Linked DNA regions of Sinorhizobium fredii NGR234. The protein of the gene in region 2 binds, or shares a complex with, the protein of the main gene of each other region. Links are inferred from orthologs where the notes say so. Each region holds a gene or a part of one and is shown on either strand. Other genes may lie near its edges.

Region 1 (7,763 bases), 3.3 Mb from region 2 along the record:
GTGTTCGACACGATCGCGGAGCACGGCATCTTCGACGGCAGCCCGCGCGTCGGCGCCTGGCGTCAGGCACTGGCGGCTCGGCCAAGCGTCAAGGCAGCGGTAACCGACGACTACGCCGCGCGGCTGGTGGCGTTTCTCGAAAAGCACGACGCGGTCCTGCTGAAAACCGGAAAGATCGCCGCCTGATTGGAAGACAACAGAGCCTTCTGTTTTTGCGGGAAGCGGTCTAAAACGGGCGCACCCGCATCACATGCCAGAAGGAGTTCCCATGAACGCCCCCCTCCAGTCGGCCAGAAACCCCGTCGACGCCGCCAAGCTCGAAAAACTCGCCGAGGTCGCCGTCAAGGTCGGCCTGCAATTGCAGCGTGGCCAGGACTTGGTGATGACCGCGCCGATCGCCGCGCTGCCGCTGGTGCGGCTCATCACCAGGCATGCGTACAAGGGCGGCGCCGGGCTGGTGACGACCTTTTATGCCGACGAAGAGGCGACGCTCGCCCGCTACGCCCATGCGCCGGACGAGAGTTTCGACCGGGCCAGCGACTGGCTGTACCAGGGCATGGCGAAGGCCTTTGCCGGCGGCGCGGCGCGTCTGGCGATCGCCGGCGACAACCCGATGCTGCTCTCGTCTCAGGATCCACAGAAGGTGGCGCGCGCCAACCGGGCCAATTCGATCGCCTACAAGCCGGCGCTCGAAAAGATCTCCAACTTCGACATCAACTGGAACATCGTCTCCTATCCGAACCCCTCCTGGGCCAAGCAGGTCTTTTCGGATGATCCGGAAGCGATCGCCGTCGAGAAACTGGCGAACGCGATCTTCGCGGCCTCCCGCGTCGACGTCGACGATCCGATTGCCGCGTGGGCGGAGCACAACGCCAATCTCCGCCGCCGTTCGGCCTGGCTGAACGAGGCGCGCTTCGCCGCGCTGCATTTCAGCGGCCCGGGTACCGATCTGACGGTGGGGCTTGCGGACGGCCACGAATGGCACGGCGGCGCCTCGACCGCAAAGAACGGCATCACCTGCAACCCGAACATCCCGACCGAGGAGGTGTTCACGACGCCGCATGCGCTGCGCGTCGAAGGTCATGTGTCGAGCACCAAGCCGCTGTCACACCAGGGGACGCTCATCGACAATATTGAGGTGCGCTTCGAAGGCGGCCGTATCGTCGAGGCCAAGGCTTCGCGCGGCGAGGAAGTGCTGAAGAAGGTCCTCGACACCGACGACGGCGCCCGCCGGCTCGGCGAAGTGGCGCTGGTGCCGCATTCCTCGCCGATCTCGGCCTCCGGCATCCTCTTCTACAACACGCTCTTCGACGAAAACGCCTCCTGCCACATCGCGCTCGGCCAGTGCTACTCGAAATGCTTCCTGAACGGTGCCAGCCTCAGAGAGGAGCAGATCCGCGCCCAAGGCGGCAATTCCAGCCTGATCCATATCGACTGGATGATCGGCTCCGGCGCGGTCGACATCGACGGCGTGCGTGCCGACGGCAGCCGCGTACCGGTGATGCGTCAGGGCGAGTGGGCCTGATAGGTTTTTACTGCCGGCGGGTCGGCCCCTCATCCGCCTGCCGGCACCTTCTCCCCGCGTGCGGGGAGAGGGCTAGGGTGAGGGGGCAGTTGCCTCGCAACATGCACGATTTCATTAAGTCCGACCCGGCACCGTGCGGCGCACCATTTGCGCCTGCTGGCTCATCCAGACACTTGCGAACACAACGACGATCCCGAACACCTGCACCGCCGTCATCTGCTGGCCAAGCACGCCCCAACCAAGCAAGATTGCCACGACGGGGCTCAGGAAGCCGAGCGGTGCGACCTGGGAGGGCTCCAGCCGTGACAGACCGCGGAACCACAGAAGATAGGTGAAGGCGGCGCCGATCAGGCCGAGATAGGCGAAACCCATGATATTGGAGGCGGTGAGCGCTGGCAGCGGGGGCTCGAAGAACATAGCAACCGGCACAAGGAGAAGCCCACCGGCCGCCAATTGCCAGGCGGTAAAGGTCAGCGGCGAGACAGGCGGCGTCCAATGCCGGCTAAGCACCGTGCCGAAAGCCATGGAGACGGCGCCGGCCAGGCCGGCCACGACCCCGAGCGGATCGAGCGCCGCGCCGGGCGTCAGCACCAGAAGCGCGACGCCGGCCATGCCTGCCAGACCGCCGACAATGCTTAGTATCCGGATCGGCGAACCGAGCACGACACGGGAGAGCAGCACGACGATCAGCGGCTGGACTGCGCCGACCGTCGCGGCGACGCCGCCCGGAAGGCGATAGGCGGAGACGAACAGCATCGCCCAGAAGAAGGAGAAGTTGAGCGCGCCGAGCAGGAAGCTGCGCGCCCACCAGATGCCCGTCGGCATTTGCCGGACGACGAGCAGCAGCAGGAGGCCCGCAGGCAGGGCTCTCAGCATCGCCACCGTCAGCGGGTAGCCGGCCGGCAAGAATTCGGTGGTAACCAGATAGGTACTTCCCCAGATCGCCGGGGCTATGGCCGTGAAGGCAATGTCGAAATTTCGCGCTTCCATTTTCTTCATCTCAATAATCTTGATATAAAGATAACTAACATAATTTAACTTGACGTCAAGATACCAAGGCATTACAACCACGACGAAGGCGCGGAGCGGCTCCGCCCGTCAGACCATGGGCGCGCATGAGGCAAAGCGACAAGGACCATGTGGACAAGATCCTGGCACAGTGGCGCAGGGAGCGGCCGGAGCTGGACATCTCCGCCATGGGTCCCCTCGGCCGCCTGGCGCGGCTCAGGGCCCATATCGCCCGGGAGCAGGAAACGGTCTTCGCCGAATACGATCTGACATCGGCAAGCTTCGACGTCTTGGCGACGCTCCGCCGCTCCGGCGCTCCCTTTCAGCTTTCGCCCGGCGAGTTGCTTGCGGCGACAATGGTTACCTCCGGCACCATGACCAACCGCATCGACCAACTCGAAAAAGCAGGCCTCGTCGAGCGCCTGGACAATCCCGAAGACCGGCGCGGCGTGATCATCGCGTTGACGCCAGAGGGCTTGAAGCGCATCGATGCCGCCGCGGCCGCCCACGTCGCCAACCAGCAGCGCCTCATCGCGGGCCTCGAGCCCGACGAGCAGGAGGCGCTCGACGCGCTGCTTAGGAAATTTCTCGCGACATTCGAATGAGCCGATCAGATGCGGCTCACCAAGGCGCGCACCCGATCGAGGTGGCGCTTGCGCTTCGCCGCCGTCGCCCGGTCCATGTCGTGGAGATTGATCATCCGGAAGTCGAGGCGCTTGCTGCAGAAGGCGGCGATGCCGCGCTTGAGCAGCCGGCGCACCGGATTGCCCATATAGAGATGCACCACCCACTACAGCGCCGCGCGTCCAACCGGACGCGCTAAGGTCGCTGTAGCACTTTGAAATGCTGCATGATTTTGTCCTTAAATCGATTCCGATTTAAGGAATCATGCAGCAGGGCGACCCAGTCGTCGTCAGTGCCCAGAAGAGTTTTATGTTGCTGAGACGCGGAATGATCCGTCCGCCCGCCTGATCGTGCTCGAAGGCGACACCCGGCGCAAAGACGCGGTCGAAGAAGCCCTTGAGGATCGCCGGGAAATTGAACCACCACTGCGGAAACACGAGCACGAGGCCTTCGGCCGCCCGAAGCCGCTCGATCCAGCCGGTGACCTCGGAGGCGTCGTATCGCTCCGCAAAAAAGCTGCCGCGCTCCGCGGCGCTGAGCCGCGGATCGAACCGCTCACGATAGAGATCGAGCAGATCGACGGTATGGCCGCGGCCCTCCAGGGCATGTTTGGCAGCTTTTGCGACACTCGCCGCGAAGCTGTCCTCAAGCGGGTGGGCGAGGACCATCAGAATCCGCATCGCCACCCTTCCTCTTAGAACAAGCTTCCCTGCTTCGTCGGCACGACCGGCCGGCTCGCCCGTTTCTTCGGCGCAGCCGGCGGGGGGGCGCCCTCCTCGCCCGCAACCGCCGAAACGCGGCCGTCGGCAAACTCGAGCGACAGCGCCATGCCCGCCGTCACCGCCGCCGCCTGCTTCACCGGATCGCCCGCGGCATCGCGCACCAGCGCGAAACCGCGCTGCAGGACATTTCGGTAGGACAGCGATTGCAGCACGCGGTCCTGCGCCGCGAGCGCGCCTTTCAGCCGGCGCATCTCGGCAGCCATCGCCGCGTCCGCCCGCCTGCCCAGACCCGAGACCCGATCCGATGAGCGATGGATCTGACCCGCGAGACGCGAGGGCAGCGTGCGAAGTGATGCGTCGGCGGCGGAAACGCGCGCCTGCCGCCGGTCGATCTGGCGCTCCACACAGCGCTCGGCCTTGTTTATCGCTTCGAGGAGATGCCGCCGTTGCTCGCGGATCCTCGTCGTCAGCAGTTCCGGTCGCAGATGCGCCGCGATGCGCTCGAAGCTGCGGCGCTTGTTGGCGGTATTCATCTGCAGGCCGCGGCCGAGACCGGCGGCCGCCTCGTCGAAGCGTCTTCTCGGTAAGGCGAGCAACTGGTCGAGCGACGGCAACGCCCGGGCCAGCGCCCGGAGCGCGTGGCGCCGGTGATCCATCTGCCGCGTCGCGGCTGCCTGCAGCCGGGCGGACAGATTGGCGACCTGCGCCTCGAGATCGGCTTTCACCGGCACCGCCATCTCGGCCGCTCCGGTCGGCGTCGGAGCCCGCTGGTCCGAGGCGTAATCGATCAGCGTCCAGTCGGTTTCGTGCCCGACGGCGGAGATCAGCGGAATGCCGGAGGCCGCCACCGCCCGGACCACCGCCTCGTCGTTGAAGCCCCAGAGATCCTCGAGGCTGCCGCCGCCACGCGCGACGATCAGCACGTCCGGGCGCGGAATGGGTCCGCCTTCCTCCAGGGCATTGAAGCCCCGGATCGCCGCCGCGACCTCTTCGGACGCCCCGTCACCCTGAACGCGCACCGGCCAGACGACCACGTGGACCGGGAAGCGATCGGCGATTCGGTGCAGGATGTCGCGGATGACCGCGCCGGTCGGCGAGGTGACGACGCCGATCACCTTCGGCATGAAAGGCAGCGGCCGCTTGCGCGCCGCATCGAACAGGCCCTCGGCCGCAAGCTTGCGCTTGCGCTCCTCGAGGAGCGCCATCAGCGCGCCGGCGCCGGCCGGTTCCAGCGAATCGATGACGATCTGGTACTTCGACGAGCCGGGGAAGGTCGTGACCCGGCCGGTCGCGATGACCTCCATCCCCTCCTCCGGGCGAAGCTTCAACCGCGCGAAAGTGCCCTTCCAGATCACCGCTTCCATCCGGGCGCGATCATCCTTCAGCGCGAAATAGGCATGGCCTGATGAATGCGGCCCGCGATAGCCGGAAATCTCGCCGCGCACGCGGACATGCTCGAAGGCCTGTTCGAGCGTGCGCTTGATCGAGCCGGACAGCTCCGACACCGAATATTCGGCGACATTGGACGAAGAATCGGAATCGAAGAAAGAGGTCATGCGCCTTTGTAGCCGACCGGGCGCCGAAGATCAGCAGTCCGCGGCGCCTTTCTACGGTTTTTCTGGCGAGGCCCGCCGTTGTGGCGGGCCGCCTTGCCGGCCTCAGACCGGTTCCCAGCCATCCCGCTCGCTGGCGCGATAGATCGCGTCGATGAATTTCTGGTTGAGGCGGGAGCTCTCGAGTGTCACGACCTCTTCCGCCTCGCCCTTCGCGGCGCGCGCGAAAGCTTCCGCCTCGAGCTTGTACTGGCGCGCATCCTGGAAGCGGAAAAGCTGCGACTGGGCGTGATTCTGGTTGGTAAGCTCCACTTCCTCGCGGCCGTAGCGGTCCGCATTGAAGGGCGATTTCACTTCGATAAAACCCTGGTCGCCATGGAAGACCATGACCTGGCGGGCGGCGAGCTGGGTGGAGATGTAGAAGCTCAGCTCGAAATCTCCGAAGTCGGCGCGAACGCTCGAATAGATGTCGGTGCCGAATTCCGGATCTCGGTCGGTATTGGCCTGGACGCGCAGCGGCTCCCTGCCGGTGGTGAACCGGGTGGTGATCGCCGGATAGACGCCGATGTCCGGCAGGCCGCCGCCGCCGAGCGACGGTACATTGCGCATGTTGCCGGGGTCGCGATTGTAATAGGTGAAGGCGCCCTGGACGTGCCGCAGCTTGCCGATGGCACCCTCGGACAACAGCGACCGCACTTTCCGCCAGACGGGGCTGTAGGTCACCATATAGGCTTCCGATATCAGCACCTTGTTGCGGTCGCGCGCCGCGATCACCGCGTCGATCTCCGCGGCCTTCAGCGCCAGCGGCTTCTCGCAAAGCACATGCTTGCCGGCATCGGCCGCCTTGATCGCCCATTCGACGTGCTGCGAAGTCGGGAGCGGGATGTAGACGGCGTCGATGACGTCCGAGGCGAGCATCTCCTCATAGGAACCGAAGGCATGCGGCACCGAGAAGCGATCGGCCATCGCCCTCGCCTTGGCCACGTCGCGGCTGGCGATTGCCGTGACGACGCAATTCTCGGCGTCCTGAATGGCCGGCACGACCAGTTCGCGGCCGATCCTGGCCGTCGACAATATTCCGAAGCGCAACATGGAGCAGTCTCCTGTTAGAGCGGACTCGCGAAGAAAGGCAGAGGCTCCCTCGGGCCGCACCTGTGTGGGGATCGATCGCGTCCTGATATTTCCAGATCGCACGATCAGGGCGGGCCGAGACTATCGCCGAGGTACGTGCCGAGCAAGGCTCGAACTGACCAGAAAATCCAATCCGGCGGGTGTCCTCCGCAGGGAACTGGCCTATGTTTCACCGGCAATCCTCCCGATCGCAGCTTGTTTTCATCCAACCAACGTGGAGCGAAACCATGGAAATGCGCAGACTTGGCCGTACGGGTCTTTCAATCGCCCCGCTCGTCTTCGGCGGCAATGTGTTCGGCTGGACCGCGGACGAGAAGACGTCATTCGGCCTTCTCGACGCCTTTTTCGATGCGGGTTTCAACGCCGTCGACACGGCGGATGTCTATTCCTCCTGGGTCCCCGGAAACCAGGGCGGCGAGTCCGAGACGATCATCGGCGGGTGGCTGAAGCAGTCCGGGCGCGCGCGGGACGAGGCAGTGATCATCACCAAGGTCGGCTCGGAACTTGGCCCGGAACGCAAAGGACTTTCGCGCCGCTGGATCCAGCAAGCGGTCGAGGACTCGCTGAGGCGCCTGCAGACCGACCATATCGACCTCTATCTGTCGCATTGGCCCGATCCGCAGACGCCCTGCGAGGAAACGCTTGCCGCCTATGAGACGCTGCTGTCGCAAGGCAAGGTGCGGGCGATCGGCGCCTCGAACCTCGATGCCGGGCAATTGCGCGACGCCCTCGATATCGCGGCGGCAAGAGGCCTGCCGCGCTACGAGGTGCTGCAGCCCGAATACAATCTCTACGACCGCGCCGCCTATGACGGTACCTTGCGCAATCTCTGCATCGCCGAGGAGATCGGCGTCATCACCTATTTCAGCCTGGCGCGCGGCTTCCTTTCCGGCAAGTACCGCTCGCACACGGATCTCGAAGGCTCGGCCCGCGGTGGCGGCGTCGAGAAATATCTCGACGGGCGCGGCATGCGCATTCTCGGCGTGCTCGACGAGATCGCCGAGGAGACCGGCGCGAAACAGGCGGAGATCGCGCTCGCCTGGATCATCGCCCGCGACGGCGTCACCGCCCCGATCGCCAGCGCCACCAATCGCGATCAGGTCGAAAGCCTCGTGAGATCCGCGGAACTCAAGCTCTCGGAGGAGGCAATCCAAAGGCTCAACGACGTGAGCCAGTAAACCCCTATGATCCCGCCGCCAT
Region 2 (6,658 bases):
GCCTCTTCTGATCCCACTCGCACACCGGTCGTCATTCAGGCGCTGCGAACCCCGATCGGCCGCGTCAATGGCAGCCTCGCGACGATCGAGCCGGAAAGCCTCGCCGCTCTGCTGATCGACAGGATCGTCACCGATACCGGAATCGACAGGAACGACATCGACGACGTGCTTCTCGGCAACGCCGCGAACAGCGCCGGCAACCTGGCCCGTCTTGCCGCGCTCGAAGCCGGCCTCCCCGTTTCGATCCCCGGCGTGACCGTCGACCGCCAATGCGGCTCCGGGCTCGAAGCGATCGTCCTGGCGGCGCGGCAGATCCAGGCCGGCGCCGGGCGATATTTTCTCGCCGGCGGTACCGAAAGTGCCAGCCGCGCCCATATCCGGCTTCGCCCACCGCTGGCGCGAGGCGAGGAACTGCAGCCGGTGAAGCGGGCCCGGATGGCTCCCGATCTCATCGGCGATCCGGATATGGGTGTTGCGGCGGAGAACGTCGCCGCGGTCTGCGGGATATCGCGGGAGCGCCAGGACCAGTTTGCACTCGAAAGTCATCGCCGTGCCGTGGCCGCAGAGACGGCGGGCCGCTTTCAGCGTGAGATCGTGCCGGTGGAGACGCCGATCGGCCCAGTCGCCATTGACGAGTGCCCCCGCCCCAACGCCTCGGCGGAGACGCTCGCCCGGCTGAAGCCGGTGTTCGTCAAGGACGGTACCGTCACCGCCGGCAACGCCTGCCCGATCAATGACGGCGCCGCAGTCGTGCTGGTGACCTCGCTCGCCCAGGCGCGCCGGCGTGGCGTGCCCTTTGCTCTCGAATTCGTCGACGCGGCGACGGCGGGCGTCGATCCCAACCTGCTCGGCCTCGGTCCGGTGCCGGCAATGGCGAAACTTCGTGCCCGCAACCCGGCGCTCGACGTCGACAAGGTCGACTTCATCGAGTTCAACGAGGCCTTCGCCTCACAGGTCCTCGGCAGTCTCGATCCGCTCGGCATTTCGCCAGAGCGCGTCAATCGCGACGGCGGGGCGATTGCGCTCGGCCACCCCTACGGGGCTTCCGGCGCGATTCTCGTCGTCAGGCTGTTTTCGCAGATGCTTGCCGCAGCGAGGGACAGCGAGGGCCTGGCGATGATGGGTGTCGGCGGCGGCATGGGCGTCGTTGCCCATTTCCGATCGCTGCGGCTCGATCAGGCTATATAGGCAGAAAGCCAGTCGCGGGTTGCAGCGGGTAATGCCACGGGCTGATGGCGAGCGGGATCGACGGCGACCCAGACGATCTCGACCTCCGCCGCGAGATGCGCGCCGGCTTCGACCCGCACCGCGAAACTCACCGAACTGCCGCCGATCTTGGCGACAGATACGGTGAAGCGGGCCGGCTCGTCGAAACGCAAGCCGCGATGGAAGAGGCAGGCCGAGCGACGCACCAGATAGGCCGGTTCGTTATTGACGGGCGGCCGATGCCGCCAGAGACTGGCGAGCGCCGCCTCGGCATGCGCGTAATAGGCCGCATTGTGCATGTGGCCATGCATGTCTATATCGCGAAACGGAATACGGATTTCCGTGACATTTTCCCGCTCTGTGCCGTCCATGCGAGGCCCCTTACATGCGCTCCACCCTCGTTAGACAGTTTGGCGACCCCGAACAAGTCATCGAGCTTGTCGACGCCGCCCGCATCGAACCGGGAGCCGGTGAAGTGGAGGTCGAAATCTCGCTTGCGGCGATCAATCCCTCGGACCTGATCCCCGTCACCGGCGCCTACCGCGCCCGCACCGAACTGCCTTTCGTGCCCGGCTTCGAGGGCGTCGGCGTCGTCCGCCGCGTTGGAGGGGGCGTGCACCACCTGAAACCCGGAGACCGCGTCATGCCGATCGGCGCCAGCGGGCTGTGGCAGCAGTTCGTGGTCCGCCCGGCGGAATGGTGCTTTGCCGTGCCGGACGATGTGAGCGACGTGCAGGCGGCGATGAGCTACGTCAACCCTTTGACGGCGCTGCGGCTCGTCGAGGCGCTGCGCGGGCATTTCGGTTCGCTCGAACATCGCAGCGTCGCCGTGACGGCGGCAGGCTCGGCGATCGGCGCGATGCTGATGAAGCTGCTGGCGATGGAAGGTGTCGCGCCGACGGCGATCCTCCGCAGCGAGAAGAGCCGCCACCGCCTCGGTCAAGCATATCCGATCGTCGTCACCGACGGCAGCAACCTTCCCGGAGGGACGCGGTTCGACGCGGTGCTCGATGCGGTCGGCGGGCAGCTGGCCGCCGAGCTGATCAGCCGCTCCATACATCCGGGCGGGACCTTCATCCAATACGGCGCGCTGAGCGGTATTCCGGTCCCCCAGGCGGCAATCGCCGCCCGTGCCGACGTCCGCTTCGCCTTCCTGTGGCTGAGGACCTGGGTCCATTCCGCCGGCCGCGAGGCGCTCGAAGCCGGCTTCGCCAGGAGCTTCGCGGGCCTTCGCGACGGGCTGTTCGCCAGTCCGGTCGCCGCCACCTACCCGTTGAGCCGGCTGGGCGAAGCCCTGGCGCATCAGGCCGATCCGTTGCGCAACGGCAAGATCCTGCTCGATCCCTGCTGTTGAAAATCGGTACTTTTGCCGTCGCAGCCATGGATTTTGACACGGCCGCGCACTAGCTTTCGGCGGATGACTACGCATCTCTATGAAAATGCCCTCTTCCAGGAACACAAGGTTCCGGAAGGGCACCCGGAGCGGCCGGATCGGCTGAGGGCGCTGAATCTCGCGCTGGAGCATCCGAATTTCGCGCCGCTCAAGCGTATCGAGGCATCAAAGGGCAGCGAGGATCTGGTGCTGCTCGCCCATACGGAGGAGCACCTCAGGTCGATCGCCCGGGCAATACCGGAGGACGACATCAACCAGATCGAAGCCGATACCTATGCGAGCCCGTCAAGCTTCGAGGCGGCGCTGACCGGCATCGGCGGCGCGGTCGCCGCCGTCGACGCGGTGTTCGCCGGCGAGGCTGACAACGCCTTCGTCGCAGCCCGGCCACCGGGCCACCACGCCGAGAAGAACAGGGCGATGGGCTTCTGCTTCTTCAACACGATCGCCATTGCCGCACGCCATGCGCAGAAGGCGCACGGTGTCGAACGGGTCGCCATCGTCGACTGGGATGTGCACCACGGCAACGGCACACAGGACATCTTCTGGAACGACCCGTCGGTGCTGTTCTGCTCGACCCACCAGATGCCGCTCTATCCGGGCACAGGCGCCAAGGAAGAGACGGGCGCCAGGAACAATATCGTCAATGCGCCGCTCTCTCCCAACAGCGGCAGCGAACATTTCCGCGAGGCTTTCCGCAGCCGCGTCCTCGCGGCTCTCGACAATTTCCGCCCGGACTTCGTGCTGATCTCCGCCGGTTTCGATGCGCATTACCGCGATCCTCTGGCCCAGATCAACCTTGTCGCGGAGGACTTCGACTGGGCGACGGGACGCCTCATGGAGGCGGCCGGCAAGAGCGCCGGCAACCGAGTGGTCAGCATGCTCGAGGGGGGCTATGACCTGCAGGGGCTGGCCGAATCGGCGGCGTTGCACATTTCGAGACTGATGAGAGGGTAATGATGAACAACAACAATACGCAGCCGGACGTCTCCGCCCTCTCCTTCGAGCAGGCGGTCGAGGAGCTGGAACGGATCGTCTCCGCGCTCGAGCGCGGCGACGTGGCGCTCGACAAGTCGATCGAAATCTATGAGCGCGGCGAAGCGCTGAAGAAGCATTGCGAGACGCTGCTGAAGGCGGCCGAGGACCGGATCGAGAAAATTCGCCTCGACCGCAACGGCAAACCGCAAGCGGTGGAGCCGCTCGACGCGGAATAGTGACCTCAGGGATGGCGGGATTGCCCCTCATCCGGCCTGCCGGCCACCTTCTCCCCGCACGCGGGGCGAAGGAGACTCGCGGCGCCGCTCAAGTCCCCTGTACCTTTTTCCGGCGGTTCTTGGGTTGCACGCCGTCGTCGCGTGTCGTGCGAAGTGAAGCGTAGCGGAATGAAGCATGACCCGCGACGATGGCCGAAATTGGCGTAGCCTTCCTGAACCGAGCCGATTCGTCGGGAGCAACCAATTGTCCCCTGTGGCCCGACCACCTGGAGAGGACGCGTGCCCCGTCGGATTGGCCGTGATCGATGCCCCGTGGGGAGTCCGCGCCGGAGCTGTATCCGTTTCCGAGCGCCAGTACAGGGATCGGCGAAGATCGCGGTGGCTCGCAGGCTTGGACGAGGAGAAGGGATGACCGATCAGAAACAATTCTATGCCGGCGTCGACTGGGCGTCGGAGAGCCATCATGTGTTCCTCACGGATGGTGATGGCCGGAAAATCGGCGAAAGGGTCTTCAGGCACGGCGGCGAAGGGCTCGCCGAGCTGGCGGCCTGGCTGACGGCAACCAGCGGTGCAACCGAGGCCGGGCAAATCCAGGTCGCGATCGAGGTGCCGCACGGGCCCGTGGTCGAGACGCTGATCGAGCGCGGCTGCCAGGTGCATGCCATCAACCCGAAACAAATGGATCGCTTTCGCGACCGGTTCACCCTGGCCGGCGCCAAGGACGACAGCCGCGATGCCGAAGTGATGGCCTCGGCCTTGCGCACCGATCGCCGGTGCTTCCGGCTGCTTGCCGCCGCCGATCCTGTCGTCATCGAATTGCGCGAATGGTCGCGCATGGCCGAGGACCTCGGCGCCGAGCGCAACCGGTTGACCAACCGCATGCGCGAGCAGCTCTGGCGCTACTTTCCTGCGCTGCTCGAGCTCGAAAACGACCTCGGGGCCGAGTGGCTGCTCGATCTCTGGGAAGCCGTGCCGACGCCGGCCAAAGCCGCGCGGATCCGCGCGGCGACGATCGCCAAGCTTCTCAAACGCAACCGCATCCGCCGCGTCGACGCCACCCATGTGCTCGCCGTGCTGCGCACGCCGCCCGTCAAGGTCGCCGCCGGGACGACCGAAGCCGCCAGCGCCCACATTGCCACGCTCATTGCCCGCATTCGCCTCGTGAACCGGCAGCTCAAGCAAGCGCATCAGCGGCTCGATACCCTGACTGCCCGCCTTGTCCCGACCGAGGCGACCGAGCCGGGGCAGAGGAAGCAGCATGACGTGGAGATCCTCGCATCCTTGCCGGGAGTGGGAAGGATCGTCCTCGCCACGCTGCTCGCAGAAGCCTTCGATGCCCTGCAGCGACGTGACCACGCCGCCTTGCGCAGTTTGACAGGAGTCGCGCCCGTTACCAAGCGGTCCGGCAAGAGCTGCATCGTCATCAGAAGACAGGCCTGCCACGACCGGCTCGCCAACGCCATGTACCATTGGGCACGCGTCGCCATTCAGCACGACTCTCGGAGCCGTTTGAAGTACGCCGCCCTTCGAAGTCAAGGTCACAGCCACGGTCGTGCCCTGCGATCCGTCGCCGACCGCTTCGTCAACGTCGCATGCGCAATGCTGAAAACCGGCACCACCTTCAATCCTTCCTTGGCCGAGCAGAAACTCTCTTGCTAAACGGTGGGGAGTCCTCTCCCCGCTTGCGGGGAGAGGGCTAGGGTGAGGGGCGAACCGGACGTCCGGTACCCTGTCCAACGATGCTCCGCCCCCTGGACCCGGAAACACTGCGTCTCCTGATTGCTGCTCCCGAAGCAGCCGCATTGGCAGTAAGTTGAGTGCCACCACCCGGAGGAAGTGCCATGTCGTTTTTTCCCGGTCCCGATCCGCTCGCCGGCGACAAGCCGGCCTGTGACGCCATCGAGCACCTGATCATCCCGCGCACCAGCGACATCGGCAACCTTGAGGTGCGCCGGGCGCTTCCGACGGCACGACGCCGGCTCGTCGGTCCGTTCATCTTCTTCGACCGCATGGGACCGGCGCTGCTGCGCGCCGGCCAGGCGATCGACGTGCGACCGCATCCGCATATCGGCCTGTCGACGGTCACCTACCTCTTCGACGGCGAGATCAAGCATCGCGACAGCCTCGGCACCGAAATGGTGATCCGCCCCGGCGACGTGAACCTGATGACGGCGGGGCGCGGCATCGTGCATTCCGAGCGCTCGCCGGAAAGCCAGCGCGGCCATGAACGGTCATTGTCGGGATTGCAAACCTGGCTGGCGCTCCCCGACGACAAGGAAGAGGTCGATCCGGTCTTCTCCCATACCGAAGAGCGCGTGCTGCCGCATCTTGCCGATGACGGCGTTCGCGCAAGGGTCGTCATCGGCCGGTTCGAAGGCGCTGCCTCGCCGGTCTCCACCTTCACCGACACGATTTATGTGGATCTCGCGATCGAGGCCGGCCGCAGCGCTCCCTTTGCCGCCCAATGGGAGGAACGCGCCATCTATATTCTTTCGGGCGAAGCGATCATTGCGGGCGATCATTTCGCCGACAACCAGCTTCTCGTCTTCCGGCCCGGCGACGAGATCACCATCACCGCGGGGCCGGCCGGCTGTCATGTCATGCTGTTCGGCGGCGCGGCGCTCGGCTCGCCGCGGCATATCTGGTGGAACTTCGTTTCCTCGTCCAAGGAGCGTATCGACAAGGCAAAGGAAGAATGGCGCAGCGGCCGCTTCGATATCGTGCCGGGGGACGAGGAAGAGTTCATCCCCTTGCCGGCAAGCTAATTTTTCGCCGAGCCCTTGGTTGACGACGCAGGAAAGCCTAATTTTTGCATTCAACCGGGATTGCGTCTAAACAGCCATCTGAC

What was found. Proteins that work in one complex are often made in the same cells at the same time.
Region 1: the proteins of NGR_RS13845 (region 2) and xseA are in contact, whole or in part, in a cryo-EM structure (PDB 8TXR), measured with the Escherichia coli proteins. The link is inferred for Sinorhizobium fredii NGR234 from one-to-one orthologs.

The regions. Positions count from the first base shown.
Region 1 is NC_012587.1:3,845,794-3,853,556, reverse strand. The notes cover bases 3,144-6,087. They hold xseA (exodeoxyribonuclease VII large subunit), read right to left. Parts: upstream 5,436-6,087; coding sequence 3,852-5,435; downstream 3,144-3,851. Other genes in these bases: NGR_RS29285 (Gfo/Idh/MocA family protein), read right to left, coding at 5,538-6,087. Outside these bases: NGR_RS29320 (glutathione S-transferase family protein), read left to right, coding at 1-186; NGR_RS29315 (aminopeptidase), read left to right, coding at 269-1,525; NGR_RS29310 (EamA family transporter), read right to left, coding at 1,640-2,515; NGR_RS29305 (MarR family winged helix-turn-helix transcriptional regulator), read left to right, coding at 2,641-3,138; more of NGR_RS29285, read right to left, coding at 6,088-6,524; NGR_RS29280 (aldo/keto reductase), read left to right, coding at 6,791-7,741; NGR_RS29275 (hypothetical protein), read right to left, coding at 7,746-7,763. UniProt on the Escherichia coli protein: Bidirectionally degrades single-stranded DNA into large acid-insoluble oligonucleotides, which are then degraded further into small acid-soluble oligonucleotides.
Region 2 is NC_012587.1:553,178-559,835, reverse strand. Bases 2,310-5,182 are described here. They hold NGR_RS13845 (exodeoxyribonuclease VII small subunit), read left to right. Parts: upstream 2,310-3,555; coding sequence 3,556-3,810; downstream 3,811-5,182. Other genes in these bases: NGR_RS13840 (IS110 family transposase), read left to right, coding at 4,219-5,182; NGR_RS13850 (histone deacetylase family protein), read left to right, coding at 2,624-3,553; NGR_RS13855 (zinc-dependent alcohol dehydrogenase family protein), read left to right, coding at 2,310-2,560. Outside these bases: NGR_RS13870 (class I adenylate-forming enzyme family protein), read left to right, coding at 1-11; NGR_RS13865 (thiolase family protein), read left to right, coding at 1-1,188; NGR_RS13860 (acyl-CoA thioesterase), read right to left, coding at 1,176-1,577; more of NGR_RS13855, read left to right, coding at 1,592-2,309; more of NGR_RS13840, read left to right, coding at 5,183-5,469; NGR_RS13835 (pirin family protein), read left to right, coding at 5,652-6,575. UniProt on the Escherichia coli protein: Bidirectionally degrades single-stranded DNA into large acid-insoluble oligonucleotides, which are then degraded further into small acid-soluble oligonucleotides.